One region of the Vogesella amnigena genome, then DNA from elsewhere that is predicted to be linked to it. Evidence: predicted binding sites of a transcription regulator. Region 1 holds the regulator's gene; the other holds the start of a gene.
The links. Region 1 encodes HrcA, which represses chaperone genes, less so after heat shock. Its sites were predicted from a motif close to ATTAGCACTCGNNNNNNNCGAGTGCTAAT; they were not measured.
Positions count from the first base shown of each region.

Region 2: groES (co-chaperone GroES) is a predicted target of HrcA. The motif match lies at 6,407-6,435, and genes of this name have one in related genera.

Region 1 is NZ_JBHRYH010000012.1:194,023-201,834, forward strand. It holds gene alaS (alanine--tRNA ligase) at 32-2,662, opposite strand; gene recX (recombination regulator RecX) at 2,798-3,253, opposite strand; gene recA (recombinase RecA) at 3,253-4,308, opposite strand; gene hrcA (heat-inducible transcriptional repressor HrcA) at 4,551-5,576, shown strand; gene mltB (lytic murein transglycosylase B) at 5,614-6,663, shown strand; partial or broken gene dnaX (DNA polymerase III subunit gamma/tau) at 6,725-7,812, shown strand, end outside.
Region 2 is NZ_JBHRYH010000018.1:122,063-129,874, reverse strand. It holds gene ACFOKJ_RS09145 (hypothetical protein) at 1-273, shown strand, start outside; gene ACFOKJ_RS09140 (transposase) at 1,102-1,287, shown strand; gene rfbA (glucose-1-phosphate thymidylyltransferase RfbA) at 1,534-2,409, opposite strand; gene rfbB (dTDP-glucose 4,6-dehydratase) at 2,975-4,030, opposite strand; gene galE (UDP-glucose 4-epimerase GalE) at 4,254-5,258, opposite strand; gene ACFOKJ_RS09120 (Wzz/FepE/Etk N-terminal domain-containing protein) at 5,269-6,288, opposite strand; gene groES (co-chaperone GroES) at 6,516-6,803, shown strand; gene groL (chaperonin GroEL) at 6,851-7,812, shown strand, end outside.

The DNA of each region.
Region 1 (7,812 bases):
GGCGGTTGTTTGCTGGGCTGAGCAGGCTGGCTTACTTGCCGGCTACCCAGTCGCGGGTGCTGGCCAGTGCGGCGGCCAGGTTTTCCGGCTGGGTGCCGCCGGCCTGGGCCATATCCGGGCGGCCACCGCCCTTGCCGCCAACCTGTAGGGCGACGTGGTTCACCAGCTCGCCGGCCTTGAAGCGGCCGGTCAGATCCTTGGTCACGCCGGCGATCAGCGCCACCTTGCCGTCAGCCTTGCTGCCCAGCACGATCAGTGCCGAACCCAGCTTGTCCTTCAGCTTGTCCAGCGTATCGCGCAGGGTGGCATTGTCGGCGCCTTCCAGTTCGGCAGCCAGCAGCTTCACGCCGTTCACTTCCTGTACCTGCTCGGCCAGGCTGTCACCGGCGGAGGCTGCCAGTTTGCCCTTCAGTGCCACCAGTTCCTTTTCCAGCGCCTTCAGGTCGCCCTGCAGGTTGCCGATCTTGGCCAGTACTTCGTCGCTGCTTTGCGCCTTCAGGTTGGCTACAGCTGCCTTCAGCAGGCTGTCCTGTGCCTGCACATAGGCTACCGCGCCTTCGCCGGTAACGGCTTCGATACGACGTACGCCAGCGGCCACGCCGCCTTCGGACACGATCTTGAAGAAGCCGATATCGCCAGTGCGGTTCACGTGGGTGCCGCCGCACAGTTCGGCGGAGAAGTCGCCCATGGTCAGTACGCGCACTTCGTCGCCGTATTTCTCGCCAAACAGCGCCATCGCGCCGGCGCGTACCGCGTCGTCGAAGGCCATCACGCGGGCGCTGACTTCGTAGTTGGCCGCAACCACGTGGTTTACCACGCGTTCGATTTCGGCAATTTCCTCGGCAGATACCGGTTGGCCGTGGGCGAAGTCGAAGCGGGTTCGCTCGGCATTCACCAGCGAGCCCTTCTGCGCCACGTGGCTGCCCAGCACCTTGCGCAGCGCTGCGTGCAGCAGGTGAGTGGCGGAGTGGTTGCGCGCGGTGGCCTGGCGCTTGTGCAGGTCGATGGTGGCCTGCACGGTGTCGCCCACGCTCAGGCTGCCACGGGCCAGGCGGCCGGTGTGGCCGAATACCGCGGACTTGATCTTCTGGGTGTCGGCCACGTCGAACAGTGCACCCACGCCGCCGGCGGTGGAAATCTCGCCCACGTCGCCAACCTGGCCACCGCCCTCGGCGTAGAAGGCGGTGTTGTCCAGTACCACGATGCCGTCATCGCCGGCATTCAGGGTGCTCACCGGTTCGGTGCCCTTGTACAGCGCGATTACCTTGGCATCGACGCTGCTGCTGCCATAGCCGTGGAAGGTGGTGTCGGCGCCGTCGTAGCTGACATTGCCTGCCACCTTGAAGGCGGAAGCGGCACGCGCACGGGTACGCTGCTCTTCCATGGCGCGTTCGAAGCCTTCCAGGTCCACTTCGATATTGCGCTCGCGGCAGATGTCGGCGGTGAGGTCCACCGGGAAGCCGTAGGTGTCGTACAGCTTGAATACGGTTTCGCCGTCCATGGCGGTCTTGCCGCCGGCCAGTGCGGCATCCACCAGCGCCATGCCGGTGTCCAGGGTTTCGGCGAACTTGATTTCTTCCTGGCGCAGTGCGTCCTCGATCACGGCCTGTTGCTGGCGCAGCTCGGGGTAGGCATCACCCATCTCGGCAACCAGGTCGGCCACGATCTTGTGGAAGAACAGCCCTTTCTGGCCCAGTTTGTAACCGTGGCGGATCGCACGGCGGGCAATGCGACGCAGCACGTAGCCACGGCCATCGCTGGATGGCAGGATGCCGTCGGCGATCATGAACGAGCAGGCGCGGATGTGGTCGGCGATCACTTTCAGCGACGGCACGTCCTGGCTGTACGGCACACCGGTTTCGCGCGCAGCGGCGCGTACCAGGCAGGCCAGGCCGTCGGTTTCGTAGTTGGAGTGCACGCCCTGCAGCACGGTGGACAGGCGCTCTAGGCCCATGCCGGTATCCACGGACGGTTTCGGCAGCGGGTGCAGGGTGCCGGTTTCGTCGCGGTTGAACTGCATGAATACGTTGTTCCAGATCTCCATGAAGCGGTCGCCGTCTTCATCCGGGCTGCCCGGAGGGCCGCCGGCCACGGACGGGCCGTGGTCGAAGAAGATCTCGGTACACGGGCCGCAGGGGCCGGTGTCACCCATGGTCCAGAAGTTGTCGGAGGCGTAGGCCGCACCCTTGTTGTCGCCGATGCGGATGATTTTTTCTGCAGGCAGGCCGACTACCTTGTGCCAGATATCGTATGCCTCGTCATCGCTGGCATAGACAGTTACCAGCAGTTTTTCCTTCGGCAGGTTCAGCCACTGCTCGCCGGTGAGAAACTCCCAGGCGTAGGTGATGGCATCCTGCTTGAAGTAGTCGCCGAAGCTGAAGTTGCCCAGCATTTCGAAGAAGGTGTGGTGGCGCGCGGTGTAGCCGACGTTTTCCAGGTCGTTGTGCTTGCCGCCGGCGCGCAGACATTTCTGGCTGGTGGTGGCGCGGGTGTAGTCGCGCTTTTCGAAGCCCAGGAACACGTCCTTGAACTGCACCATGCCGGCAACAGTGAACATCAGCGTCGGGTCATTGCCCGGGATCAGGCTGCTGGATGCCACCACCTGGTGGCCCTTGGAGGCGAAGAAGCCGAGAAACTTCTGGCGAATTTCTGAGGTTTTCATGATTTGACTGTTGATTCCGCTATCGTTGGCTTCGCGGGGCGTGCGCCGCGAAGATATCGGGTCGATTGTGGCAACGCTTGCCAGTGCTGGCAAGCGTTGATGCAGCGCGATTGGGGCCGCGATTGTTGCAATGCGTTATTCGTTGTCCGGAAAATCATCGCAGCCGGCGATCACCTTGCGGATGATGTCCATGCCGAAACCGCGGCTGGCGAGAAAGCGCATCTGTTTGGCGCGCTCGGCGGCATCGGCCGGCGGCTGACCGAATTTCTTGCGCCATTGTTCACGGGCGGTAGCCAGGTCATCCTGCTCGGCGAGTGCTTCGCGGATGGTGTCGCGGTCGATGCCGCGCTCGCGCATTTCCATGGCGATACGGCGGCTGCCGTACTTGCGGCTGCGGCTGGCGGCAAACTGCTCGGCAAAGCGGCTGTCCGACTGCCAGTGGCGTGCGGCCAACTCGTCGAGCAGGGCATCCAGTTCTTCTGCCGATGCGGCAAAAGGCGCGAGCCGCCGCTTCAGTTCCAGCCGCGAATACTCGCGGCGGGACAGAAGATCGACGGCTCGCGCCCTGAGGCTCTTGCCGGTGCCGGTCATCAGGCGTCGAAGGTGTCGTCGAGCAGCTCTTCCTCGTCCGCCTGGCCTTCGGTGATCTGCACGTTCACGCCTACCGATTCGCGAATCTTGCGCTCGATTTCGCGGGCGATTTCCTGGTTGTCCTTCAGCCACAGGCGGGTGTTGTCCTTGCCCTGGCCGATCTTCTGGCCGTTGTAGCTGTACCAGGCACCGGATTTTTCGATGAAGCCGTGCTCCACGCCCAGCTCGACGATCTCGCCTTCGCGGCTGATGCCCTCGCCGTACAGGATGTCGAAGTTGGCCTGCTTGAACGGCGGGGAAACCTTGTTCTTCACTACCTTGACGCGGGTCTCGTTGCCGATGATCTCCTCGCCCTTCTTGATGCCGCCGATACGGCGGATATCCATGCGCACCGAGGCGTAGAACTTCAGCGCGTTACCGCCGGTGGTGGTTTCCGGGCTGCCGAACATCACGCCGATCTTCATGCGGATCTGGTTGATGAAGATCACCAGGGTGTTGGTGCGCTTGATGTTGCCGGTGAGTTTGCGCAGTGCCTGGCTCATCAAACGGGCGTGCAGGCCGACGTGGTTGTCGCCCATTTCGCCTTCGATTTCCGCCTTCGGCACCAGTGCGGCCACCGAGTCGACCACGATGATGTCCACACCGCCGGAGCGCACCAGCATGTCGGCGATTTCCAGTGCCTGTTCACCGGTGTCCGGCTGGGAGATCAGCAGGTCTTCCACCGATACGCCCAGCTTCTGCGCGTATTGCGGATCCAGCGCGTTTTCCGCGTCGATGTAGGCGCAGGTGCCGCCCAGCTTCTGCGCTTCGGCTACCACCTGCAGACACAGTGTGGTTTTACCGGACGATTCCGGGCCGTAGATTTCAACGATACGGCCGCGCGGCAGGCCGCCGACGCCCAGCGCCAGGTCCAGGCCGAGCGAACCGGTGCTGATCACCTGCAGGTTCTCGGTGATCTGGTTGTCGCTCATGCGCATGATCGAGCCTTTGCCAAACTGCTTTTCGATCTGCGCCAGTGCTGCGGCCAGGGCCTTGCTCTTGTCTTCGGCTGCCATGCTTACTCCATTCGTTCAAAACGGCATATCGGGAAGGTTTTTTTGATTATGTACGTTTTCATGCGGCGTGCCAAATAAAAACGCAATCAACGATGTATGCGCGCCACACTGCATGGCGGCAGACAGGGAACCTGGCGGCGGATTATCGCACAAATCATCAGGGGGCCAAGTCGGGGCCGGCCGGGCGGCCAGTGTCATCCGGGGCTTTTGGGATAGGTGACTGCTGTGACAGAATGCCGATCATGCTGAACGAACGCACGCAACATCTGCTCAAGGTACTGGTCGAGCGCTATATCGCCGACGGGCAGCCGGTGGCATCCAAGACCCTGGCCGCGGTTTCCGGGCTGGAGCTGTCGTCGGCATCCATCCGCAACATGCTGGCGGAGCTGGAAGACATGGGCCTGATCGCCTCGCCGCACACCTCGGCCGGGCGCATTCCCACGCCGCGCGGCTACCGGCTGTTTGTCGACCGCCTGCTTACCGTACAGCAGTTGGCCGCACCAACGCTGGCCGAGCTGAAAAGCGGTATCCAGCCGGACAGCCCGCAGCGCGTGGTGCAGGCCGCCTCGCAGATGCTGTCGGAGCTGACGCAATTCGCCGGGGTGGTGATGACGCCGCAGCGTGCCGACGCCGCCTTCCGCCAGGTGGAATTCCTGCGTCTGTCCGAGCGCCGCGTCCTGCTGATCCTGGTGACACTGGATGGCGACGTGCAGAACCACCTGTTCCATACCGGCCGCGATTACACGCCGGGCGAGCTGGTGGAGGCGGCCAACTTCCTCAACCAGCATTACGCCGGCCAGCAGCTGGACAACGTGGCCAGCCGTGTGGAAACCGAGCTGCGCCAGCTGCAGGGCAATATTTCCGAGCTGATGGCGGCGGCGATCCAGTTCGGCCGCCAGGCGCTGCCCGGTGGCGACGATATCGTGATCCGCGGCGAGGGGCGGCTGCTGGCGGTCAGCGATTTTTCCAGCGACCTGTCGCGGCTGCGCGAGCTGTTCGATACCTTCCAGCGCAAGACCGAGCTGCTGCAGCTGTTGGAGCAGAGCCGGCGCGCAGCCGGCGTCAGCCTGTTCATCGGCGAGGAATCCGGCGTGGTGCCGCTCGACGATTGCAGCGTGGTCGCTGCGCCGTACCGGCTCAATGGCCAGGTGGTGGGCACGCTGGGCGTGGTGGGGCCGACGCGCATGGATTACGAGCGGGTGATTCCCATCGTCGACATCACCGCGCGGCTGGTATCCAGCGTCCTCAATTTCAATGAACAGCCATAAGCCGCAGCGGCTTGCGGCCAACCTGCAGGAGCAAGCAATGCTTGTATTGCGCCGACTGGCCCTGGCGGCCATGCTGGGCTGCGTTTCCGCCGCCCAGGCCGATGTGGCGCTAATGATGCGCCCGGATGTACAGCGTTTTATCGATGAACAAGTGGCGCAAGGCGGTGTGAACCGCGCCGAGATGGAAGCGGTGTTCGCCAATGTCGAGTCCAAGCCCAACATCATCGCCGTCATGGACAAGCCATCCACCGCGCGGCCGTGGTACCAGTTTCGCCCCAATTTCTATAGCGAACGCCTGATGCAGGAAGGCGTGGCGTTCTGGCAGCAGAACGAGGCGGCGCTGCAGCGCGCCAGCGAACAGTACAAGGTGGAGCCGGAAATCATCGTTGCCATCATCGGCATCGAAACCCGCTATGGCCGCGTTACCGGCAACTACCGGCTGGCGGATGCGCTGTCCACGCTGGCCTTCGATTACCCGCGCCGCGCCGAATTCTTCCGTGGCGAGCTGGCCGAATTCTTCCGCCTGGCACGTAGCGAGAACGTCAACGCGCTGAGCCTGAAGGGCAGTTACGCCGGGGCGATGGGCATGCCGCAGTTCATGCCGTCCAGCTACCGCAAGTGGGCGGTGGATTTCGATGGCGATGGCCATCGCGACATCTGGAACAACCCGGCCGACGCCATCGGCAGTGTGGGCAATTACTTCCAGCAGCACGGCTGGCTGGGGGGGGACGACGTGGTGGTGCCGGCGGCGGTAACGCCGGGGCCGGCCATCGACGAACTGGTGGCCGACAAGTTTAACCTGCACTACACCGTGGCCGAGCTGAAGGCGCGGGGCGTGCAGCCGCTGGCCACGGTGCGCGACGATGCCCTGGCGGTGCTGGTGCCGCTGGAGGTGGCGCCGGGCGAGATGCGCTACTGGCTGGGGCTGAACAACTTCTACACCATTACCCGCTACAACAAGAGCACGCTGTACGCGATGGTGACGCACGAGCTGGCGGACGAGATCCGCAATCGCTACCTGGCGGCGCGTTACACGCCGGCACAGCCTGCGGCCAACCCCGACAGCACCGCGCCTGTCGTCAACTGATGGCGTCCCGGCCTGGCTGCCGGTGTCGGTCGCTTGCTAAAAACTGCTAGAATCGCCCGCTATGACTTATCAAGTTCTCGCCCGCAAGTGGCGTCCCAAGCGCTTTGCCGACCTGGTAGGCCAGGAGCACGTGGTGCGCGCGCTGTCCAACGCGCTGCGCGAATCGCGCCTGCACCACGCCTACCTGCTCACCGGTACCCGAGGCGTGGGCAAGACCACCATCGCCCGCATCCTGGCCAAGAGCCTGAACTGCGAAACCGGCACCGGCGCCGAGCCGTGTGGCGAGTGCCAGGCCTGCCGCCAGATCGACAGCGGGCGCTATGTCGACCTGCTGGAGATCGATGCCGCCTCCAACACCGGCATCGACAATATCCGCGAGGTGCTGGAGAACGCGCAGTACGCACCGACCATGGGCCGCTTCAAGGTGTACATCATCGACGAAGTGCACATGCTGTCGAAGAGCGCCTTCAACGCCATGCTCAAGACGCTGGAAGAGCCGCCGGCGCACGTCAAGTTCATCCTCGCCACTACCGATCCGCAGAAAGTGCCGGTCACGGTGTTGTCGCGCTGCCTGCAGTTCAGCCTGCGCAACATGACGCCGCAGCAGGTGGCCGGCCACCTGGCCCACGTGCTGGATACCGAAGGCGTGCAGTACGAAACGCCGGCGCTGGCGCTGCTGGGCCGCGCTGCCGCCGGTTCGATGCGCGATGCGCTGTCGCTGCTGGACCAGGCCATTGCCTACGGCGTGGGCGAAGTGCGCGAAGACGGCGTGCGCGCCATGCTGGGCGCGGTGGACAAGCGCTACCTGTTTGCCTTGCTGGATGCGCTGGCCGATGGTGACGGCGCGCGGCTGATGGCCGAGGTGGAGGCGTTGGCCGCACGCGGCATCGGCTTCGACAACGCGCTGGCCGAGCTGTCCAGCCTGCTGCACCAGCTGGCGCTGGCGCAGACCGTGCCGGATGCCATTGCCAGCGACGAACCGGAGCGCGACGCGCTGTTCGAACTGGCGCAGCGTATTGGCGCCGAAGACATCCAGCTGTACTACCAGATCGCCTTGCATGGCCGTCGTGACCTGGCGCTGGCGCCGGACGAACACGCCGGCTTCTCCATGACCATGCTGCGCATGCTGGCCTTCCACCCGCTGCATGC
Region 2 (7,812 bases), on a different contig from region 1:
AATATTTATTGGATTGGCATATTGCCAGCCTCGGATGGATACGAAGCTAAATTGAGTGGGGTGAGTGAAAATATTTTTAAGTTTAATCAGATTTTAAGTTGCCATAAATTCATTTCTACATCAAAAATTGAAGTGGCAGATGTCATGTCTGATTTTCATCATCCAAATATTGCAGGACATGAGAAAATTTTTGATTTGCTCTCTGAAGTAGTGATCAGAGAATTGGGTTCGGCAGGGAAGGGGGGCGCCGAATTGTTTTCGGTGCTTAATTAAAGCGTTGAAATTTGACTGTATTTTGATGCACATTCGGAACTCTTAGTGTTGTTAAGTTCTCATGACAAACATTTTATTCAGTGAAGTTAAAAAAATCCTGCTCGGTGAGCCGGTAGCTAATGTCTCTGCGCGTGCTCTGAGGTATATATTAATTTTTATATTAAATTTTTTTCCGCAGTCTGTAGTTAATGCTATATCAAATCGGATTTGGCAGGATAAATCGGCCCAAACCTGGCTAGCATCCAAGATCAGCTCGATGTCTCCGAACGATGTTCCCATACGGCATGGTTTTATTCGAGAGTTTATGGAGACGGCTGATTATAGGAGAGGTGCTCACGTTATTGAATTCGGGGCGGGGACCCCTGATATAGCTCGATTGGTAAGAGACTGTGACCAGAAAGCCCGTATATCGGGGGTCAATCTAACACCTTGTAAATTGTATGCGTCCTATGGAGATCATATAATTGGATCCGTTGGTGATACTCTGCGACTGATTACAGAATGTGATGTGAGCTTGTTTATTTCTTTGGGGGCACTCATGTATGTAACTGGTCACGAACTTAACGAGGTGTTTCTGTGTTTAAAAAAGGAGGGGGCATCTATTTTGTTACTGGAGCCGCACGTCACAACACGTTTTGGATTACGCCCCAATCCGTTCTGCTTTAATCATAACTATATCTCGCTCTTGCGTGGCGCAGGTTTTTCCATTCGGAGGTCGGAAATTGTGGACAGTGACGCAAGGACCAAGCTAATTTGCTTAGTTGCAACCCCAGCAACCCCTTGAGGTAACTTCCAGGAGCTGGGCGGCCCTGGCACTTGTAGACAATTTTGCCATATGATTTGGTATGGTGTGTTACCCATGCGCTCAAAGCGTTTTGCCCTGAATGCAAAGAAGAAGCCGTCAAGCAGCTCACTGAACGCGGCTACTCTGTCGCCGAGGTTTCCGCTCGGCTACGTGTTTCCAGCCATAGCCTGTTCAAATGGCCGAAAGCAGTCAGCCCGGATAACTCGTAGCATCAGGCTGCTGAGCTGATCGAGGCCAAGAGCTAAGCCCTTCGCCTGAAGGAGTAACTGTATCGCACACAGAAGAAGAGCGAGATATATCTAAGTAAAGCCGTGCGGTACTTTGCCTGGGAGTTCGAGTAAGGTTCCGTTTCATGAATGAGCATCGACTACTTGGCTGCTGACAAGCATGTGCCGTTTGTTGCAAGTTGCCCTTGCCGGCTTCTATCAATGGCCCATTACAGGGGGATGTCAGACTCAGCTCAATAGTTGCAGCAGATATTGGCCATAAGCGGTTTTTTGGAGTGGGGTGGCCAGCTTTTCTACCTGCGCCTCATTAATCCAGCCACTAAGAAAGGCAATTTCTTCTGGGCAGGCGACTTTCAGTCCTTGACGACTTTCGATGGTGGAGATGAACTGGCTGGCTTCAAGCATGGATTCGTGGGTGCCAGTATCTAGCCAGGCGTAACCACGTCCCATGGTCTGCACGTCTAGTCTTCCTTGTTGCAGGTAGACGTTGTTAACGTCTGTGATTTCCAGCTCGCCCCGGTGCGAGGGCTCTATTGTTTTTGCGATGTCGACTACCTGTTTGTCGTAGAAGTATAGGCCGGTGACGGCGTAGCTGCTCTTGGGTTGCTCGGGTTTTTCTTCGATGGATAGGGCTTTGCCATTGGAGTCGAATTCGACAACTCCATAGCGTTCCGGATCGTTCACGTGGTATGCGAAAACACTGGCTCCAACTTGTTTGGCGCTGGCGTTGCGCAGTAGTGAGGCAAAACTGTGGCCGTAAAAGATGTTGTCGCCGAGTACTAGTGCGGAGGGCGCACCATCAAGGAAGGTTTCGCCGATCAGGAAGGCTTGAGCTATGCCATCCGGGCTGGGTTGTATTGCGTAGCTTAGAGATAAGCCCCACTTGTTGCCATCGCCCAGCAGTTGCTCGAAGCGAGGTGTGTCCTGGGGAGTGGAGATGATCAGGATGTCGCGGATGCCGGCGAGCATCAAGGTGCTCAGCGGATAGTAGATCATCGGCTTGTCGTAGATCGGCAGCAGTTGTTTGCTGACGGCGAGTGTGGCCGGGTAGAGGCGGGTCCCGGAGCCACCGGCAAGGATGATGCCTTTGCGTGGTTTATTCATGTTGGAGTTTGACGAGATGAGGGTATTGTCCGGATGATGCTCACGAAATCCAATGTTTAGCAGGTGTTTTATCCTATCGCCCAGAATCATGCATCACTTTTTTATTTCCATAATTTTTATTTCATCAAGCAGCAATGCAGTTCTTCTACTGAGCGAGACATCTTCTTCCCGTTTGCGTTGCTAAATGGTCTTGGCACGCGCGGCATTTGGGAAGGCGCTGTTCGAGTTGGCTCTGGGGGGGCAGCCCATTGCATGCCGTAGCCAATCCACGTAACCCAGCTCCATCCCTTTCGCTACTGCCCAGCCAGATAAACAGATAGTGTGGGACGAGCGGTTCGCGGGCACGCAAAATCTTGCTACGGGGCAATTTTCGATGTTGATCAGCGACATATTGCAAATGTAGCCCTGCTGTTCAAAATTAAGTAATACTTTGGCCTCGTGGCTGGGTTTGGTGTGCATCAGATGCCCAGAGAGTCGTGTGAAGGAGTATGGCGCTGATTTACATGCAACTGGGCAGTGAGTCGGCCGCCGCTATATGTTGCGCGTGCCAGCATGGCTTGCAAGTTCAGCCATATTGCTTCTCCACCCACTCCCGGTACGCGCCGCTGCTGATGTTTTCCACCCAGTCTTGATTGGCGAGGTACCACTCAACTGTCTTACGTATGCCGGTCTCGAAGGTTTCGGCCGGCGTCCAACTTAGTTCCTGCTCCAGTTTTCGTGCGTCGATTGCGTAGCGGCGGTCGTGGCCCGGGCGGTCGGTAACAAAGCTGATTTGCTGCGCGTAAGGGGCGCCGTCCGCACGTGGAGCGAGTTGGTCGAGGATCGCGCATATTGTGCGCACCACCTCTATGTTCGGCTTCTCGTTCCTGCCGCCGATGTTGTAGGTCTCGCCTGGGCGACCATTCGCCAATACGTGTCGGATTGCGCTGCAGTGGTCTTTCACGTACAACCAGTCGCGCACCTGCATGCCGTCGCCATAGATGGGTAGTTCTTTGCCGGCAAGCGCATTGAGGATGACCAGCGGGATCAACTTTTCCGGGAAGTGGTAAGGCCCGTAGTTGTTGCTGCAGTTGGTGGTCAGCACCGGCAGGCCATAGGTGTGATGCCATGCGCGCACCATGTGGTCGGACGCAGCTTTACTGGCCGAATAAGGGCTGTTCGGCTTATAGCGGTGGCTCTCACTGAACGGTGCCTCATCCGGCGCGAGCGAGCCGTAAACCTCATCAGTCGACACGTGCAAGAAGCGGAACGCGGCCTTTTCTTCGGAGGGAAGTTTGTTCCAGTAGCCGCGCACGCTTTCGAGCAGGTTGAAGGTGCCGACCACGTTGGTGTGGATGAAGTCGCCCGGGCCGTGGATGCTGCGGTCGACATGACTTTCGGCTGCAAAGTTGATCAAAGCGCGAGGACGGTATTCGAAGAGCAGGCGCGAGACTAACGCACGATCACCAATGTCGCCGCGCACAAAGATATGACGAGCGTCGTCCTCCAGTGATGCGAGAGTCTGCAGATTGCCGGCGTAAGTGAGCTTGTCGAGGTTGATGATGGCTTCGCCGCCTTGTGCGAGCCAGTCGAGGATGAAGTTGGCACCGATAAAGCCTGCGCCGCCGGTGACGAGAATCATGTCATGCTTCCTGAATCGGGTTAATCGTGTGGGCCCTAGTTGTCGGCGCATAGGGTGAAGCGGGTAAGCCGCCAGTCGCAAGGGCGCCTTGTCTTCCGTACCACTCGCAGCTTTAGGGCGCCGCCGGCCGATGTGGTCTCATCTATGAGCTTGGGGGGCACTTTACTGGTGGCAGCGGGCGTGGGTACCCGTAGAACTACGTACTGGTGTCTGTTTTTTGGGTTTAGACGTAACCATCCGGGTTGGAGTGCTGCCAGCGCCAGCTGTCCGCACACATCTCGTCTATCCCTTTTTCGGCTTGCCAGCCCAATTGCTCTCGCGCGGCAGTAGGGTCGGCCCAGCATGCGGCAACGTCGCCGGAGCGGCGTGGCACGATGTGATAGGGCAGGGTCTTGCCGCAGGCCGCTTCGAATGCTTTCAATACTTCGAGTACGGAGTAGCCGCGACCGGTACCGAGATTCGTGGTAATCAGTCCTCCAGTGTGTCTGAGTGCGTCGAGGGCGGCCAAGTGCCCGCGTGCAAGATCATCGACGTGGATGTAGTCGCGTACGCCGGTGCCGTCTACGGTTGGGTAGTCATTTCCGAAGATATTCAGTGCATCGCGCTTGCCTACGGCAACCTGGCTGATGAAGGGCATAAGGTTGTTAGGCGGGCCTTTCGGGTCTTCGCCGATCAGTCCGGACGGATGTGCACCTACCGGATTGAAGTAGCGCAGGATGGCGATATTCCAGTCAGGCTCTGCATGAGCAAGATCTCGCAACATATCCTCGATCATCTGCTTGCTGCGGCCGTACGGGTTGGTCGCAGACAGCGGAAAGTCCTCGCGGATTGGCACGCAGGCTGGGGCGCCGTACACGGTGGCACTGGATGAAAACACCAAGTCTTTCACGCCATGATGCTGCATTGCCTGTAGCAGTGTCAGCGTGCCAGTGACGTTGTTATGGTAGTAGGCGAGCGGTTGTGCCACCGATTCGCCGACTGCCTTCAGGCCGGCGAAGTGGATCACTGCCTTGATCGGATAGTGCAGCACCAAGTCGAGTTTATCCCGGTCGAGGATGTCACCGTCGACTAGCAATGGTATGCGACCGGTGATTTTTCCGACGCGGCACAGTGCCTCGGGTTTGCTGTTACTGAAATTGTCGAGTACAACCACTTCGTACCCGGCCTCAAGCAATTGCACACATGTGTGGCTGCCTATATAACCAGCACCTCCAGTGACCAGGATCATGTCTGGTTCCTCAATCTTTCAGTTTGTCGCGTAGTTCGGCGAGCACGTCGTGGCCGAGTATCCACAGGCTGCCTAGTAGCAGACCGACAATTGCGGCAAGCGCGATAATCAGCGAGCGCTTTGGCTTGTCGCGGTGCGATGGCAAAGATGGTTCGGAAATAAGCTGAAAGCCGGCGAGGTTGCCTATCCCCACCTTTGGTAGTTTTTGTATTTCTTTGAGTGCGTCATTGATCTCGTAATAGCGCTCTGGATAGTCCAGTGGGGCATGTTCGAGGGTAGTCAGTCTTGCCTGCAATAGTTTGCTGCCAAGCAGATAATGTGTCTGCGCCGCCTCAAGGCCTGCATAGCTATTGCCATTGAAGTTTATCAAGCCTGCACGTTTTGCGGTGTCAAGTGCCAATCGCGTTTGAGCTAGCTCTTTGGTACGTATGGCCTTGGCTTGGCTGACAAGCTCTTCCTGTTCTTGGCGCAGCGAGGCTTGCAATAGATTTCGCTGGCTACGTAATTCTTGTGCTTTTTGTGTGGCTAGTTGCCGATTAATCAGCTTGAATGCCTGATTGAGTTGTTGTTGAGCCGCCGCTGGGGTCTGGGCGCTACTTTGCACCTGGAAAAGTTGCTGCTTGCGACCATCCGGGCGCAGGAGCATTACACCCGGTGTGGTGTCGAGCAGTAGTTTTGTTACTTCGAATAGTTGTCCTGCTTGTTCTGCCTCTGCAGATGTCGGTGTCGGTGTCGGTGTCGGTGTGCTTTGTACACTGACCGACACTCTGCCGTCAGGTTTGGAAAACAATGGAGCAGCGTCCAGTTGACGTTTTGCAAGATAGTATTCTCCCATTTGTTCGATAGAGGGGGGCGCAATCGTTGCCATGGACGTCCAGACCTGCGGAGAGTTGAACGCGTACACGCAGGCAAGCATCACTGTACTGCCAGTGATGCTTGCTATTGTCCAACGCCCACGCCATAGTTTGGCGATCAGTTCGGTGAGACCGATCTCTTCGTCTTCTTGGGGCTTGACGGCGTGTAGGTTCATTAGCATTTGATCAATTTGTATGTCGAGTCCCTGGATTATACCAAGCAGATGGATCCCTGTGCGCGGACGTCAAAAGTGTGTAGCTGCCCCCTTGAAAACCCTTTCTCCCGCCCCTACCATTAGCACTCACAAGCAGTGAGTGCTAATGCCGTATGGTGCGTTACGCCCACACTGCAACGTAAATCTACGTTCCTGTGTACTACCGCTAGTAAAGCTAGGAGAAAAGAATGGCAATCCGTCCTCTGCACGACCGTGTTGTTATCAAGCGCCTTGAAGCTGAAGAGAAGACTGCTTCCGGCATCGTTCTGCCGGGCGCAGCTGCCGAGAAGCCGGACATGGGCGAAGTTGTTGCCGTGGGCCACGGCAAGATTCTGGAAAACGGCGAACGCCGTGCCCTGGAGCTGAAGGTTGGCGACAAGGTTATCTTCGGCAAGTACTCCGGCCAGACCGTGAAGGTTGACGGCGAAGAGCTGCTGGTTATGCGCGAAGAAGATGTGATGGGCATCGTCGAGTAATCCGACCCGTCATACTTGTTTGATACAGATTCTGGAGATTGATGAAAATGGCTGCAAAAGACGTACGCTTTGGTGATTCCGCCCGCGCCAAGATGGTGGTGGGTGTCAACATTCTGGCTGATGCCGTTAAAGTGACCCTGGGCCCGAAAGGCCGCAACGTAGTACTGGATCGCTCCTTCGGCGCACCGACCATCACCAAGGATGGTGTTTCCGTTGCCAAGGAAATCGAACTGAAGGACAAGTTCGAAAACATGGGCGCCCAGATGGTGAAGGAAGTGGCTTCCAAGACTTCCGACGTAGCCGGTGACGGTACCACCACCGCTACCGTGCTGGCCCAGGCCATCGTGCACGAAGGCATGAAGTTCGTAACCGCCGGCATGAACCCGATGGATCTGAAGCGCGGTATCGACAAGGCTGTGGTTGCGCTGGTCAGCGAGATCGCCAACATTGCCAAACCGTGTGCCACTACCAAGGAAATCGCTCAGGTTGGCTCCATCTCCGCCAACTCCGATTCCGATATCGGTGAAATCATCGCCAACGCGATGGAAAAAGTGGGCAAGGAAGGCGTGATTACCGTTGAAGACGGCAAGAGCCTGAACAATGAACTGGACGTGGTTGAAGGTATGCAGTTTGACCGCGGCTACCTGTCCCCGTACTTCATCAACAACCCGGAAAAGCAGATTGCCGCACTGGACAATCCGTTCATCCTGCTGTTCGACAAAAAGATCTCCAACATCCGTGACCTGCTGCCGGTACTGGAGCAAGTGGCCAAGTCCGGCCGTCCGCTGCTGATCATCGCAGAAGACGTAGAGGGCGAAGCACTGGCTACTCTGGTGGTGAACACCATCCGCGGCATTCTGAAAGTGGTTGCTGTCAAGGCTCCGGGCTTTGGCGATCGTCGCAAGGCCATGCTGCAGGACATCGCTGTGCTGACCGGCGGTACCGTTATCGCTGAAGAAGTTGGCCTGACCCTGGAAAAAGTTACCCTGGACATGCTGGGCCAAGCCAA